Regions from separate parts of the Lactobacillus sp. XV31L genome, predicted to be linked through region 2. Evidence: predicted binding sites of a transcription regulator. Region 2 holds the regulator's gene; the other holds the start of a gene.
The links. Region 2 encodes NrdR, which represses ribonucleotide reductase genes. Its sites were predicted from a motif close to ACACNATATATNGTGT; they were not measured.
Positions count from the first base shown of each region.

Region 1: the regulator NrdR is predicted to act here: its motif matches at 4,354-4,369, upstream of AC2JF7_RS01080 (deoxynucleoside kinase).

Region 1 is NZ_JBWXGC010000001.1:228,860-237,661, reverse strand. Features, by position in the region: gene AC2JF7_RS01100 (DASS family sodium-coupled anion symporter) at 1-407, opposite strand, end outside; gene AC2JF7_RS01095 (NCS2 family permease) at 515-1,822, opposite strand; gene AC2JF7_RS01090 (Cof-type HAD-IIB family hydrolase) at 2,052-2,846, shown strand; gene AC2JF7_RS01085 (deoxynucleoside kinase) at 2,960-3,646, opposite strand; gene AC2JF7_RS01080 (deoxynucleoside kinase) at 3,662-4,312, opposite strand; gene AC2JF7_RS01075 (Asp23/Gls24 family envelope stress response protein) at 4,696-5,193, opposite strand; gene AC2JF7_RS01070 (DUF2273 domain-containing protein) at 5,218-5,397, opposite strand; gene amaP (alkaline shock response membrane anchor protein AmaP) at 5,410-5,964, opposite strand; gene AC2JF7_RS01060 (glucosamine-6-phosphate deaminase) at 6,118-6,843, opposite strand; gene AC2JF7_RS01055 (ABC transporter ATP-binding protein/permease) at 7,057-8,802, opposite strand, start outside.
Region 2 is NZ_JBWXGC010000002.1:144,983-153,784, reverse strand. Features, by position in the region: gene murC (UDP-N-acetylmuramate--L-alanine ligase) at 1-633, shown strand, start outside; gene polA (DNA polymerase I) at 788-3,463, shown strand; gene mutM (bifunctional DNA-formamidopyrimidine glycosylase/DNA-(apurinic or apyrimidinic site) lyase) at 3,477-4,307, shown strand; gene coaE (dephospho-CoA kinase) at 4,304-4,921, shown strand; gene nrdR (transcriptional regulator NrdR) at 4,908-5,375, shown strand; gene AC2JF7_RS02305 (DnaD domain protein) at 5,378-6,730, shown strand; gene dnaI (primosomal protein DnaI) at 6,740-7,639, shown strand; gene thrS (threonine--tRNA ligase) at 7,916-8,802, shown strand, end outside.

The DNA.
Region 1 (8,802 bases), on a different contig from region 2:
CCCAGTGATTTTTGGCCAAACCATTTAACAAAGTAGAGGGCTATTCTTTGGCCTAGGCCAGTTTTGACGATACCACGTGAAATCATAAAGGCCATCACGATTAGCCATGCTGATGAGTTGGCAAAGGCTCCAATAGCGCCTTTAGTGACCACCTTACCGTTAACCACTTTATCTGCTAGAGGCGCTAGACCTAGACAGATAGTCAAGGTGAAACCAATGAGGGTGACACCACTGATTGCAATAGGCAATGTGATACAGCCAACGATGGTAGCAATAAAAATTGCCAACATGTGCCAGGCTTCAACCGTTACGCCAGCTGGACGCACAGGCGTAGTGAACCAGATTAGCAGACCAAACAAGATTGGCAAGATAAATTTCTTGTAATCTATTTTTTCAAGTACTTTCATATAAACCTCTTTTAAAACAAAAAATAAATACAATAAAACGGCTAATCATTTTATCGTATTTATATATTTTATCATAATAGCTATTTTTTTAAATATTAATCAAAAAATCAGAAGTTAAGTACCCATAAGAAAAAGATGAATACGAAGAAGAGAACCCACATCATAGGAGTGACTTCCTTGCCCCGCTTAGCTGCAACCATGCAGATGGGATAAGTGATTAGACCCAATGCCAGGCCGTCAGAAATAGAGTACGTGAGGGGCATACCGATTAAAGTCAAGAATGCAGGTACAGCAATTTCCATCTTATTCCAATGAATATGAGCGGTATTTTGAGCCATTAATACGCCCACAATAATTAAAGCCGGAGCAGTTACATGTGTAGTAAAGAGGCCTAGAAGTGGACTGAAAATCATTGAAATGAGAAAGAAGATGGCAACAAAAACAGCGGTTAAACCAGTTCTGCCGCCCACAGCAATTCCGGCACTGGATTCAACGAATGCACCGACAGGGGAGGTTCCCAGAACAGAGCCCACCATCATGGCAGTCGAATCAGAAGCTAGGGCTTTACCAACGCGGGGCATCTTATTATCCTTCATGAAGCCAGCCTGTTGAGCCAGACCAATTAAGGTGCCAGCTGTATCAAAAAAGGTGACTAAGAGGAAAGTGAGGACTACTACCCACATTTGCAGGGAATTAATATCCTTGATGTGGAAAACAGCTTGCCCAAAGGTTGGGGCAATACTTGGCGCTAGAGAAACAATTTTGCTTGGCAAGGCAATTTGACCAGTCGCAATGCCGAAAATGGCAGCTAAGACCATGCCAATAAAGATAGCGCCGGGAACGTTCATAATCATCAAAATGACAGTAACAATCAAGCCAAAAATTGTGATCCAAACAGCTGGATCATGCAATGAGCCAAGTCCAACCAGGGTTGACTTGTTGCCAACAATTAATCCACCATCTTGCATACCAAGAAAGGCAATAAAAAGACCAATTCCTGAAGAAATGGCAAATTTTAAATCAGCTGGAATAGCGTTAATGATTTTTTCCCGCAGCTTGAACATGGTGATTAAGATGAAAATGATGGAAGCAACAAAGACTGCAGCTAGAGCTGTTTCCCATGAAACATGCATGCCAATGCAGACAGTATAAGCAAAGAAGGCGTTAATGCCAAGAGCTGGAGCTTCGCCAATTGGATAATTGGCAACTATTCCCATTAAAGCTGTGCCAAGAGCACTAGCCAACGCAGTAGCAGTAAAAACTGCTCCCTTGCTCATACCGCTTGCCCCCAGGACGCTGGGATTGACAAATAAGATATATGACATGCTGATAAAGGTAGTCAATCCTGCCAGAAATTCCACTTTTACGCTAGTCTTGTATTTATCGAGTTGAAAATAACTCTTTATAAAATCCATTGAACTTCTCCCACATAAATAATGTTCGTGTTTTAAATAAAATAAACAACTATTACAGTTTAACACGCTTTAAAATAATTGCAAATGCGAATTATACTGTGAGGATATAGTGAAAGATAAGGAGCTTTTACTAAAGATGAAGACAAAGAACATTGACCTCAACCCTTGGAAGTTTGTAAAATAGCATTAAGCTAATATCAAATTGATAGCTAGCATATAAGGAGGGAACATGGCTAAACTGCTTTTTTCTGATATCGATGGAACACTACTGAATTCAAACCGCCGTGTAACGTCTAAGACACGTTCTGCAATTCAGAAACGGATTGTCAAGGGTGATGTTTTTATACCTGTTTCAGCAAGGATGCCACAGGCAATTATGACAGCAGTAGGGCAAATTATGAAATCTTGTCCAATGATTGCATATAATGGTGCATTGGTCTTGGATGAATATGGCCGTCCGCTTAATTCAAAATTTATGTCTGCTCAAGAAGCAGCATCAATTTGCACATATGTTGAGCAAAAAAATAATGGCACCGCTTGGAACGTTTATAGCGGATACGATTGGTATTATTCCCCAAGCAATAATTCTGATCTAGTGAAGAAAGAAGAAACAATTGTTGAGGTTGCAGCAACAGCTAGTTCTATAGCTAAGGTGGGGCAACTCAAAGGCGTACATAAGGTATTGATTATGGGTGAACCCAAAGAAATCGATAATGAATTAGTGGAGTTAAGCCAGCTTCACCCTGACTTGGTTTTGGTTAAATCTTCTCCCAACTTGCTTGAAATTATGGTTAAGGGTGTCTCCAAGGGGTTAGGCGTTAAGGTGATGGCACAGGCTTTAGATGTTGCTAAAGCTGATTGCTGGGCTTTTGGTGATAACTATAATGATGAAGCCATGTTGCAAGCAGTGGCAAATCCGATTTTGATGGGGAATGCTCCAGCTGATTTAAAGGCAAAATTTACAGCTACAACATTGGACAACGACCATGATGGAATCGCTGCTATTCTGGATGGATTGAATTGATTTTTATTAGCAGGATTAGTTAGCCGTTTGAGAACAAACAAAAGCCGTTTTCTTGGCTATTAAACCAAGAAAACGGCTTTTTTACTTGTAGCACTAGCAAATGACAAAGTTAGTTAATGCGCTATTTTGATATTTGTAGGCTTGTCCCAGGTAGAGGGCAGTTTACCTATTTCCTTTAGTTTGGCAACAATTTGGTCCAGGACGTTTTGCAAATCTTGCTCATTTGAAATAAAGTCAAGCTGATCGCCATTGATTTCCATTTTGTCAGAATAATCGTATTTTTCATACCACGGCTGGTAATAGCGCAGCAAACGCTTGTAATAATCTTCTAGCGTAGCATCGTAGCTCAGTTGCTCGTATGGTCGTCCCCGCTTTTGAATACGCTTGATCATGGTGTCATAAGAAACGTTAATGTGAACTAGCAGATCTGGATTCTTTTTGGGCATATGCTTGAGTTGCCCCATCATATTGTTCAAGAGCTCATAGTATGTATCAACCTCTTCCGACGTTGCCCGTCCAATATCGGCATTCATTTGAAAAAAGAGGGCATCTTCATAGATTGACCGATCAAGGACGTTATTATCATCTGTTAATGCATCCTTGATACTCCGAAAACGTGTATTAAGGAAAAACACTTGCAACAAAAAAGCATATTTCTTAGGATCTGCGTAGAAAAGCGGCAAAACAGGGTTGTTATCGACACTTTCATAAAATGGTTTAGTCCCTAAATAGTTGGCTAAAATTTCGGTTAAACTGGACTTCCCGGCCCCAATTGGCCCGCTTAAAACAATAACTGTCATCACGTTCCTTCTTCGTTATTCTAAATTACCTATTTGGCGTAATTTTTCATCAATTTGGTTTAATACTTCTCTTTTGGCTGTCTCATCAATAATAAAATCAAGCTGGTCACCATCAATTTTAATCTTAGGAGAAGCATCATAACTTTGATACCAAGGCTCATAATAGCTGATTAAGCGAGCATAGTAGTCCTTAAGACTAGGATCAGTACTAATTTGCTCAAATGATCGTCCTCGCCTCTCTATTCGCTTTAACATTGTATCAAGCGAAACATGAATATAGATTAAAAGGTCCGGCTTTTTGCTTGGATTGCCTGGGGTATCCTCCATCATATTTTCAAGCAGACTGTCATAAATCTGAAATTCTGTTGGATCAGCCACACCATTTTCGGCATTCATTTTAAAAAATAGAGCATCTTCATAAATTGAACGGTCAGATACACTATTTTTTTCTTTAACTGCTTGCGTTATTTGTGCTAAACGGTGGTTAAGTAGATAAATGTTTAGCAAAAAGGTATAGCGTTTCATATCCTGATAGTATAGAGGGAGTACAGGGTTGTTATCGACTCCTTCGTAGAAGGCTTGTGTACCCAAGTGTTCAGCTAAGATACTGGTTAAACTGGATTTACCGGCTCCAATTGGCCCACTTAAAACAATAACTGTCATCACGTTCTTTCTTAAATACAATATATAGATCTTCTTTTAGTTTAATACGATATATAGTGGTACACAAGCAAAAAATAAATTATAACATTACATGAAATGTCAAGCGAATTTCGATAGTACAAGGCAAAATATTTTTAGCAAATATAAGATATTGTATATCTAATGATTAGACATAATAAATAGATAATTTCAAGACTAGGACAGCGAATTAATTGTACTTGAGTTGATCAAAGAAAAAACTTGTTACACGTGAAACCTTAAAAGAAAATTATTTTGATAATCTTAATGTAAATAAATTGCTATATTCCAGCAGTTAAAGTAGACAAGCAAAAATGCACTGAAGAGTAATTCAGTGCATTTTTGAGATTTAGGTTATTGCAGATAGGTTACTTAACCCGTCTATCTTTTTGATCATTGTCTTTTTGGTCTTCTATCTTATCTTTTTGATGACCAATCTTTTCTTTAGTATCTTGAGTTACATCAGAAATTCGATCTTGCAGACTTACTGAATCTTTTTCGTGCTGCTTCTTGGTCTTAATATCTACAACCGTAACGTTAACTTCAACCGTGTCTAAACCAGTCATTTCTTTGACCTTATCATAAATCTTCTGCTTAATTTGGTCATATAGCTTGGTGATTTCAACACCGTATTCAGCAACGATTTCAATGTCCACTGCAACCTGCTTTTTTCCAACTTCAACATTAACTCCTGAGGTAACATCATCGTTGTTGACAATCTTATCTGCCAGATTGGAGAAGAAGCCACCATCGACGTCTAGGAGCCCTTTAATATCTGATAGCGCAATACCGATAATTTTTTGAATTACCTTTGAGTCATATTTTAAATCGCCTTTAATGTCTTGCTTAGCTTTACTCTGTACCATAAATATTACGATCCTTTCTAAAAATTATTTACGCTTGAGATCTCTTAGCAAGGGCAGGTAGTGTCCGCCTAAAAGACCTAAAACCAACATTACAACAACAAAGATAGTTTTAAAAAACCCTAATCCCAGAAAACAAAATGCCAGTATCACGCAAATTACAGCACCGCTTATTTCTGGGAGGTATTTATGCAAAAGTTCTTTCATTATCTGCCTCCTTTATTGGACGCGTCTTCTTGACTGAGCAGGCTTGTGGTAATTGACAAACTTGATTTTGATTTTTGGCTTTTGGTCAATTCCCAGCAATTGCTTTAGCTGCTTTTCCAGTTCTTTAAGGTAGTCATCTAATAAAGCAGCTACATTTTCACCTGAACCAAGATCGCCACTGATTCTGATCCTGATTTTGCGGTTAGTGAGTCGTGAATCCACTTTAACCTTGGTTAAATAGGGTAGATCAGCTAAGGAATTGGCTACAAAGCCATTGATTGCCTTGCTTGTGACCTTGACTTGACCGTCACGTTTACGAATTAGGTTAAAGTCGCGTTGGACGGGCCAACATACTGTGACAATTAGGCCAATGATCAGAAAAACTAAAACTAAGGCGCTGATGCCAATCAAATACCAGGCAAATACGGGATTCAAATTCCCTAGGGCAGGTAATTTAACATGAAGGTATTTTTGCCAGAACATGCTGGTTGACCATAAAAAATAAATTGGCAAGGGCAGTAATACCAGCATTCCAACTACCAATAACCACTTTTTACTCCGCTTCAACTTACCACCATCCTCTCTTTTACTACTATACTAGTACTGGCTATATTTGGCAGCATAGCAATATGCACTGATAAATATACATTATCGTATTAATATAGTTAAAATAAAAAGAGGTGCACATTAGTACATCTCTTTTTGAGTAAAGTTGCTTACTTAATTTTTATACTTGTCATCCAGCTTGCTTGCTGCATCCTGGTCAATAATTGCTGTAACATTTGGGTGTTTTTGCAATATTGAAGCTGGAACATCTTCAGTAACTGGACCTTCAATCATCTTTTTAACTGCATCAGCCTTATTTGCACCAAAAACCAAAAGTACAATTTGCTTAGCCGACATGATGTTGGCAATCCCCATGCAGATGGCTGACTTAGGCACGTCATCAATATTGTTGAAGAAGCGAGAGTTAGCCTTGATAGTATTCTGTGTCAGTTTAACTTCATGAGTAACTGAATCAAATGAGGTACCAGGTTCGTTAAATGCAATATGACCATTTTGCCCCAAGCCCAAGAGCTGGATGTCAATCGGATTTTCCTTGATAATCTGGTTGTAGTCTGCTGATACGCCTTGAGGATCTTTGACTGCTTTAAGACCATCTGGGACATATGACTTTTTGAATGGTTTCTTGTCGAATAAGCGTTTCTGCATGAAGTAGTGATAGCTTTGGTCGCTGTCTGGGCTCAAGCCAACATACTCATCAAGGTTGATACTGACTAAGTTGCTGTTGTCGATATCGCTCTTGATCCATTCTTCATATAAGTTTTCCGGAGTAGAACCAGTAGCTAATCCGAGTACTTTTGCTCCATTTTCAATTCCGTTGCTAAACAATTTAAGGGCCTTAGCACTACCGCTAGCCTTGTTTTCTGTAATAATAATTTTCATTGCTGTGCCTCCATATCTCATTAAGCTAATTATAAATTGGTATATGCCAATTTGTCAACTAGCAAATTAAGATAAATTTGATAATTTGTTTCTTCTGAAAACCATATCGATTGCTTTGGCAGCATGGTTTAATAAATGTAGATATTAAAAGCCCTAATCAATGTTTCATGTGAAACATTGATTAGGGCTTTAGTTTTATGGTTAATAGATAACTTATTCGCTGCGTAAGGCTGTAGCTGCGTCTTTTTTAGTTGCCATACGAGCGGGTAGGTGTCCACCGATCATCGTTAAGATGGTTGAAACAGCAACTAAAATTAGTGCGTGCATGGGATTGAGCTGGCCAACGTTGCTTAGGTTAGTGATATTATAAAGAATACTATTGATAGGGAAAACTAACAGTTGCGCAATAATAATTCCCAAAATGCCAGAAAAGATCCCTAAAATGAATGTTTCAGCGTCAAAGACACGAGTAATGTCTTTCTTACGTGCACCTAAGGCTTTGAGAATACCAATTTCCTTTGTTCTTTCTAAAACTGATGTGTAAGTTAAAATACCAATCATAATCATTGAAGTAACTAAAGAAATTGCGGCAAAAGCTACCAATACAGCAGTAATCCCTCCTAGTAGTTTACCCGTAATAGAAGTGACAGCATTGGACATGTCTGTGTAAATAATCCGTTCTTTTTTGGACCTGCCCTTGTTCCACTTGTCCAAGTATTCTACAACTTTGTCTTTAGAATCAAAATTATTAGGGTAGATCATGATACCGGCTGGCAGGGTAGACCCACCAACTGATTGCAACATCTGTTTTTTTGCACTTGTATCCATGCTTTGGCCAGTCATCACGTTCTGGTTAGTTTTTTCCTGTGCTCTAACAATTGTAGAATTTCTGTTTTGCTTAATTACTTTTTGTGCAAGCTGGTCGCTGTATACGATTCCATTTGCCAGCAGGGCCATGGAGTCATTGCTCTTAGGCCGGATGACACTTACAATACGCAATTCAATATTGCTGGTATCATACATCTTTGAGTTTGGCTTTTGGGGGACAAACATTCCAGTTGGCAGTTGCTGGTAATAGTTATCATTGGCTACGACTCGATATTTCATGCCAACTAGCTTGCTATAATTCAATTTTTCCCCAGACCTGTTTTTAATGCCTAAATTGTTCAAAATATTGGTACTGATCGTATTTTTGTTGTTTACAACCAGAACTAGATCAGTTGCCTTGCTTGGCCAGGTACCAGATAGTAACTGGTAATTTTTCTTAACCACATCGCTTCTATCCTTAGTCAGAGCAGTAGGGAAGACGGAAGACCCCATAAAAGCAGCACTAGGACTTTGAAACTGCATTTGGGCATATTCCTTTCCTTCTCCTGTTCCAGTTGCCAGTGGTGAAAACTGGACTTGTTTGACTTTACCACCTACTCTTGCTAGCAAGTTGAGGTTAATGCCAGCTTGGTAGGAAATGTTATTGGCGTATTTTGGGTTGATCTTTTTGACGTAATCAACATATTTTTGGGTAATCTTGTTTTTGTGAGTTACTTGTTGCAGACGATCCTTCTTGGCGATAATGTAACCACGGTTTTTCACGTTTTTTTCTGAATCTGCATTTTGACTGACATTGGCCATATCAGTAGCAGTTTGCATAATTGTTACAGGATATTTGGCTAGTGCCTTGCTCATCGTTGTATCTATCTGCTTTTGAAAGCCGTTTGAAAGGGCTAACACGATTGCGATTGAGATGATTCCGATGCTGGATGCAAAGGCCGTTAGAGTTGTTCGTCCTTTCTTAGTCATAATATTGGTAAAACTAAGATTAATTGCGTTCCAATATGACATCTTGGTTCGCTTAAGCTTGAATGTATCTTCTTCATTATCAGCAGTAAACGGATTAGAATCATTGAGAATTTTGCCATCCTGAAAATTAACGATGCGGGTGGCGTATTCACTGGCCAACTT
Region 2 (8,802 bases):
GGTTTTGAAGCCGAAGATGACTTTCAGGCAGTTGACATTAAGAAAACGACCACTGGTTCAACTTTTAGCGTTATTGCCCAGGGACAAAACCTAGGTGAATTCACGATCCATTTATTTGGTGACCACAATATTTTGAACGCCACAGCTGTGATTGCCGTGGCCTACACTGAAAAGGTGTCACTGGCTGACATTAAGAAGGGCTTGTTGTCTTATCAAGGGGCCAAGCGGCGCTTTTCTGAAAAAGACTTTGGCGCAATCAACATTATTGACGACTACGCCCACCACCCAACTGAGATGCGGGCTACCATTCAAGCAGCCCGGCAGCGCTTTCCGCACAAACGACTGGTTGTGGTCTTTCAGCCGCATACCTTTTCACGGACAAAAAAATACGCTGCGGACTTCATTGAAATTTTGCGCGGTGTAGACAAGGCATACATTACGCCGATTTATGCTTCGGCTCGTGAACAAAGCGGTGACATTTCCAGTGCAGACCTGGTGGAAGCTATCCCTGGCTCTGAAGTAATTGACTTGGACAACATTGCTGATTTGGCCCTGAACAAAGACAGCGTGATCGTATTCATGGGGGCTGGCGACATTCAAAAGTATGAGGATGCCTTAGAAAAAATGCTGTAGCTAAATGAATTTTGTCAAAAGACTACTAGGACAGTTGTTGCTAGTAGTCTTTTTGCATAAAAATGCCAGGCGAAACAGGATCCTGCAGCTGTGCGTAAAAACTGGTAAAATGGTAGTTGAATAATAAACTTGTTTTATTTTATGAGGAGATTTAATGGCTGATCAAAAATTACTTTTAATCGATGGTAATTCCGTTGCCTTTCGTGCGTTTTACGCGCTGTACCGCCAACTTGAGAATTTTAAGAATCCTGAGGGGCTGCATACCAACGCCATTTATACGTTTAAAAACATGCTTGATGTTTTGCTCAAAGACGTCAAGCCAGACCACATTCTGGTTGCCTTTGATGCTGGCAAAACCACATTCAGAAATCAAATGTACGATGACTACAAGGGTGGTCGTCAGAAGACGCCCCCGGAGCTTTCGGAACAACTGCCATACATCCAAGAGCTGCTACATGATCTAGGAATTTCCACTTATGAATTAGATAACTATGAAGCCGATGACATTATTGGCACTTTTGCTAAAATTGGTGAAGACCAAGGCTATAAGGTCACGATTGTGACTGGGGACAAGGACCTGACTCAATTGGCTTCACCTAAAACAACAGTTATGGTGACCAAGTCGGGTGTGATGAACTTGGAAAGCTACACGCCAAGCCACATGAAAGAGGTTAACGGAGTTACGCCGACTGAGTTCATCGACATGAAGGCACTCATGGGAGATAATTCAGATAATTATCCAGGAGTGACCAAGGTTGGTCCCAAAACAGCATCCCAACTGATTCAACAATATGGTTCAGTCGAAAACTTATATGACCATGTTGATGAATTGAAAAAGTCGAAACTGAAGGAAAACTTGATCAATGACCGCGACAAGGCCTTTTTAGCCAAAAAACTGGCGACTATCGACCGGGATACGCCTGTTACAATCGGAATTGACGATATCAAGTGGCGCGGAGAAGACTATCAAAAGCTGCGGCGCTTTTATGAGAAGATGAACTTCCGTAAGTTTCTCAGTGAATTGGATCCAAATGCTAATGCTAGTGGACAGGATACTGATAAGCAGCCAGATGTGCAAGTTGATTTTGGTGTGCTAACCAGGGAAAATATTAGTGCCCTCCAGGTTCCAGATGGTCAAGCGATTAGCTTTTATCTAGGGATGCTGGGCGACAATTACCACTTGGCTGACTTTGTGGGCTTTGCTTTAAAGCTAGCTGATCACATCTATGTCAGTCGGGACGTAGACTTGCTGAAAGAAGACCAGCTGAAGCATATTTTAGAAGATGAGAAGATTAAGAAAAATGTCTTTGATCTCAAACGCACGATGGTTGGCTTGAATCGGCTAGGTGTGCGTGCGCATGGCATCGACTATGACATGCTCTTGGCGTCCTATTTGATTAATAATGAAAGCAATTCAGATGACATAGGTGAAATCTGCCGCATATATGGCGACAATTCCATTAAAAGTGACGTTGAAGTGTATGGCAAGGGCAAGAGTATCAGTGTTCCGGCAGAAGACCAGGACCTATTCAACCATCTTGCTGGTAAGGTACAAGCAATTGAAACACTAAAGCCAACCTTGCTAGACAAGCTGAAAGAACACGAGCAAGATGACCTGTATGCCAGCATTGAAATTCCAGTTGCACGTGTTTTAGCAGTTATGGAAATGAACGGAATCAAGGTTGAGGCGGCCACTCTGAGTCAGCTGCAAAATGAATTTGCAGTAGAATTGAAGGACTTGGAGGGCAAAATTTTTGCAGAAGCTGGCGAAGAGTTTAACCTCAATTCGCCTAAGCAGCTGGGTCATATTCTTTTTGAAAAACTGGGCCTACCGCCAGTTAAGAAGACTAAGACGGGCTATTCAACTTCAGTTGACGTGCTAAACCAGTTGCAGGATCAAAGTCCAATTATTGACCAAATTTTGACTTACAGGCAGATTTCTAAGATCCAATCGACTTATGTCAATGGTCTGCTCGATGTCATCCAACCAGATGGCCGTGTCCATACGCGCTACTTGCAAACTTTAACTGCAACTGGGCGCCTGTCTTCAGTTGATCCCAACCTGCAAAACATACCGACTAGAACTGAGGAAGGTAAACAAATTAGGAAGGCCTTTGTGCCTAGTGCACCAGATGGTTATATCTTTTCGTGCGACTATTCCCAGATTGAACTGCGCGTTCTGGCCCAAGTTTCAGGCGATGAGCAAATGCAGGAAGCCTTTAAAACGGGTTATGATATTCACGCCCACACTGCCATGAAAATTTTCAAGCTGAAGTCAACGGATGAGGTTACCCCGTTGATGAGACGTCGGGCCAAGGCGGTTAACTTTGGGATTGTCTACGGTATTTCTGACTATGGCTTGTCCAAAAATCTAGGCATCAGTCGTAAGCAGGCCAAAGAATTTATTGACAATTACTTTGACCAGTACCCACAGATTAAAGACTACATGGACAAGGCAGTTCAAGTCGCTCGCGACCAGGGTTATGCCGAAACAATTATGCACAGGCGGCGCTATTTGCCAGACATTCACGCCAAGAACTTTAACGTGCGGTCATTTGCCGAACGGACTGCAATCAATTCACCAATTCAAGGTTCAGCGGCTGATATTATTAAGATTGCCATGATCAACATGCAAAAGAAGCTGGATGATCTGCATCTAAAGACCAAGATGGTGGTGCAAGTGCATGACGAACTAATCTTTGATGTACCGCATGACGAACTGGAAACCATTAAGAAGATTGTTCCTGAAGTGATGCAGTCAGCCGTTCACCTCGACATTCCACTGGTTGCTGATTCTGGGTACGGTCATAATTGGTTCGATGCTAAGTAAGGAGTAACGATTAATGCCAGAAATGCCGGAAGTTGAAACTGTTCGCCGGACGCTTTCGCCTCTTATCAAGGGCAAAAAAATTGACCAGGTTAAGTTGTGGTACCCCAAGATTATTGCTAGTGATCCGGCAGAATTTACTGAGCAAGTAACAGGTAAAAAAATCATAGGCATTGACCGGTATGCCAAATACCTCTTGATTCGTCTTAGCGGCCAATTGACGATTGTGTCGCACCTGCGTATGGAGGGCAAGTACCGCTTGGTCAAGATGGATGAGCCAAAGGGCAAACATGATCATGTGGAATTTGTTTTTGATGATCAGACTGCATTGCGGTATAACGATGTGCGTAAGTTTGGCCGGATGCAGCTAGTAAAGACGGGCACAGAAAGGTCCACGACTGGCATCAGCAAGTTGGGACCGGAGCCTAATTCACCTGAATTCACGGTCGCTGCCCTGGCCAAGGGTCTCAGTCACAAGAAAAAGAATATTAAAAACACCTTGTTGGACCAGTCGGTAGTTGCAGGCCTGGGCAATATCTATGTGGACGAGGTTTTATGGGAAACTAAGATTCACCCATTGAGTCTGGCCAACAAAATCAGCAACTACAAGGTCAAGCAGCTGCATGCCAATATCAATGCCCTAATTACATTAGCAATCCAGGAACGAGGGACGACGGTCCATACTTACTTGGATGCCAATGGTGAAACTGGTGGTTTTCAAAAGATGCTGCAGGTGTATGGTCATAAAGGCGACCCCTGCTTGCGGTGCGGCAGGCCATTAGAAAAAATCAAGGTTACGGGTCGGGGAACCACCTACTGCCCACATTGCCAGGTGCTATACCAATGACGATGGTTTTAGGATTGACTGGTGGCATTGCCAGCGGCAAGAGTACAGCTGACCGCTTTTTTAGGCAAAACAATATCCCCATTATTGATAGCGATGAAATTGCACACGACCTGTTGAACCTTGACGGTGCCGCCTATGATGCAGTTGTCAAGCAGTTTGGGCCTACATTTGTGCAAGCAGATGGAAGAATTGATCGGGCTAGACTTGGTCACTTGGTCTTTGGTGATAAACGCCAGTTGAAGATTTTGAATAAGATTACCCATCCGTTGATTTTTCAAGAAATTCAGGCTAAAATCAGGCAAAGCAGACAGGCAAATAAGGAATTAGTCATCGTTGATGCTCCGCTGCTATTTGAGTCAGGTGGTGAACAATACTGTGATTCAACCCTGCTAATTGCCTTGCCTGAAGATATTCAGGTCAAGCGGTTAATGGAGCGCGACCAGTTGTCTTTAGCTGAGGCACTTGAGCGGATCCATAGTCAAATGCCATTAAGCCAAAAGCAAAAACGAGCAGATTATGTTATTTTTAATACAGGAACAATAGAAAACCTGGAAATTAAACTGCACCAACTGTTAGTAAAGTTAAAAGAGGAGGACCAACATGGAATGTCCTAATTGTCGGGAAAATGCCTCACGGGTAATAGATTCACGTCCAAGCGACGAAAATCGTGCAATCAGGCGGCGCAGAGAATGTGAGAACTGTGGCTTTCGTTTCACCACTTTTGAACGGGTGGAAACAACACCACTGCTGGTGATCAAAAATGATGGCACGCGCGAGCCCTTTAACCGCAAAAAAATCTTGCACGGCGTAATGGCCGCAGGTCAAAAACGTCCAATCACTAGCGTTCAGTTTGAACAACTAGTCGACCACGTTGAAAACAGGATTAGACAGCAAGGCGTCAGCGAGATTTCTTCCAAGAAGATTGGTCAAATCGTGATGGATGAACTGGCTGAACTAGATGATGTTGCATACATTCGCTTTGCCTCAATTTACCGTGAATTCAAGGATATGTCGAGCTTCATGAAGACAATGGAGGACATGATTGCCAAGCGGGAGAAGGAAAGCTAGTCATGGAAGAAATGGCCAATCCCAAACAGCCCTTTTTCATCACTAACAAGGTTGAGATTTCACCGCGCGACTTGCGTATCCTGGTCAAGTTGTACCAGCCACTGGTTGGGTCCTTGGCGCTTGCACTTTATCTCAGTTTGAATGAAGACTATGAATACGGCGCAATGTTGTCAGATGCTCATGGGGTATATACGTTGCAAGAGCAGCTGGATTGTGATATCAAAAAATTATTTGGAGCACTGCGCAAACTTGAAGCTGTAGGACTGGTGGAAACCAGAATTCTTGATAATGAAGTGATGGGTCGGGTCCTTGCTTTTCACTTGGCAGCTGTGCCCAGTAGCAGCGACTTCTTTGCCACTGCGCTGTTAGCCAGCTTATTGAAGGAAAAAGTAGGAATTACCAGTTTTCAAAAGCTAAGTCATGACTTTGCCCAGGAAAGTCACAAAAACGAGAACTACGTCAATGGCCTCAAAGAAGCTGAGAATGTGTCAGCCTCTTTTATGGAGGTCTTTCGCCTGCCTGAAGAAGAGGCAATTGATCCTTCACCAGATGTTAAACAGGCTGCTCAAGAAAACAGGCTGTCTTCCAGCAATAAGGCCAACATTAATGACCAAGACAATATTGATTGGGAGTTCATGAAGCAGCAATTTGAAATTTACCAGATAGCAGGGACCGAAATTGATAAAAACAAGGCAGCAATTCGCAGTATCATGCGGACCTATGGCCTGTCTGAACAAGACTTTGTGGATGAGGCTTTGCCATGTTTGCGCGGTGACTATCAGCTAAACATGACACTGGTCAAACAGACCATTGCTAATAATATTCATGCAGACAGTACACGCAAGCTGCTCAAAGAACAGACGCAAGCTGAAGGCAGCATTGATGCGGGCAAGACGCACTTTAGTCCCAAAGACCAGCAGGCCCTGCAGCAGGCACAAGCTGAAACACCCAGCCAGTTCTTGTATAAATTAAAAACGGACCGGCATGACTTTGTGGATGCCAGTGAATACCGGGTACTGGATGACTTATATAACCAAAAGGGAATTCCTGCAGAACTGCTCAACATTTTGACCTATGCCTGCCTTAAGAGCGGCCCCAATGTTTCTTATCGTCTGGCTAACAAGATCCTGCACGACTGGCTGCAGCATGGCGTCAAGAATGGCAGCCAGGCCATTGAATACATGATGAAAAGAGAGCAGAATAAGGGCAAGTACCAGCGATATCCTGCTAAGAAGAAGCGGGTTGAACAGGGTACCGACTGGAGCAAGCACAAGGCAGAAGCTGATACGGATGTTTCTGCAGAAGATTTGAAGAAACTTTTTAAGAATCTAGAGGACCAAACTGGTTTGAAATAGGTGAGAGATATGCAATCTATTGGTGACTATATGGACAAAATTAAAGCAGGTGCAGTCAAAAATGAAAATCAAGATACGATTCGCCAGCAGGTCTTGTCTGAGCCTAAAGTGCAGCAATTTATTGATGAACACAAGGACAAGATTACGCCAGAAATAATTGATAAAAGCATGTCAAACCTCTATGAGTTTTGCCAGCGCCAGCACAAGCATGACCCGGTTACGGCAGGCTATCGGCCGCAATTGATTCTGAACAGTAATGCAATTGACCTGCAGTATGTCCCTGAAGCAAGTAAAATTGCTCGTGATCGCGAGTTGAGCATCAAAAAACATGTTCGCTTGATTAATTTGCCGCAGTCATTGCACGCTGTGTACTTGAGCAAGGTTGATGTAACTTCAGAGCGTTTGAATGCGCTTGAAAAAATCAACCAGTTTTTGGCAAACTTTACTAAAGATATTCACCAAAAAGGCCTCTATTTGTCAGGTGATTTTGGTGTCGGTAAGACCTACATGCTGGCTGGACTTGCAAATCAAATTGCGGCTATGAACAAGCAAGTAGTCTTCCTGCATGTGCCCACCTTTATTGCCAGCCTATCTAGTCACTTTGGCGACAATTCGCTGCCAGATGAAATTCAGCGTATTGCCAAGAGTGATGTGTTGATTTTAGATGATATTGGTGCTGAAAATTTGAGCCAATGGTCGCGAGATGAAGTGTTAGCCGTGATTTTGCAAGCTCGTATGGACAATATCTTGCCCACTTTCTTCTCTTCTAACCTGGCAATGGCTGACTTAGAAGAACACTTCAAGGAAACTAAGAATGCCATTGATCCAGTTAAGGCGGCTCGTCTCATGGAACGGGTACGGGCATTAGCAACTGAGGTAACTGTTTCTGGGGTCAACCGCCGCCACTAGTCAAAAAAGACTTGCATTCATGTTTTCTTTATGTATAATTATCTTCAATGAATGAACATGATGCGCTTCAAGACAGAGAGAGGGACAATATTCTGGAAGTTCCCACCGAAGACGCACCCCACTCATCCACTAACAAAGTTTTAAATCAGGGTGAATTCCACTATCAATTCGTAACGAGATAAGTTGGACCAATCTAACTTAATTTTGGGTGGAACCACGCTAAATACGTCCCAGTGCATATTGCACTGGGACTTTTTTATTTGGAGGTAAGTAAATATGAGCTTTTCAGTTATTCTGCCAGATGGCGCAAAACGTAACTATGATCAAGCAATCACCATTGGGGACATTGCGCATGATATTTCTACATCACTGGGTAAAGCTGCACTTGCCGGTCGCGTTGACAAGAAGCTGCATTCCCTTGATTTTGTAATCGATCGCGATGCACAAGTTGCTATTATTACTGATAAAGACGAAGATGGTTTGAACGTTCTTCGTTCCACTGTAGCCTTTGTCCTTGAAGCAGCTGCCAAGAAGGCATACCCTGAATTGCGCTTGGGTGAGCATGAAGCTGATGCTGATGGCTTCTTTGTTGACACAGACAAGGAAAATCAAGTTGGTGTGGGCGAGCTGCCAGAACTTGAAAAGGCAGTTAAAAAAGAAATTAAGGCTGGCAATAAAATTGAAGCCGTTTCGCTCCCTAAGTCAGAATTGGTAGAAATATTTAAAGATGATCCCTTTAAGCTTGCATTGCTAAAAGAAGAAGGCGATCAGGTTAGTGCATACAAGTTGGGCGACTTTGTTGATTTTGGTTTTGAAGCGTTGCTGCCCAACACTGGCAAGATCAAGCAATTTGCACTCTTGTCAGTTGCTGGTGCATATTGGCAGGGGCAGTCATCCAATCCTATGTTGCAACGGATTTCTGGCACAGCATTTTTCAAGAAGGCTGATCTCGATGCAGACTTAAAGCGACGGGCTGAGATTAAGGAACGCGATCATAGGACAATTGGTCGTGACCTGGACCTCTTCTTCGTTGATCCTAAAGTTGGTGCTGGTCTTCCATACTGGTTGCCAAAGGGTGCAACCATTCGCCGGGTAGTTGAGCGCTACATCATCGATAGGGAAGTTGCTGATGGCTACAAGCACGTCTACACGCCAGTCTTGAT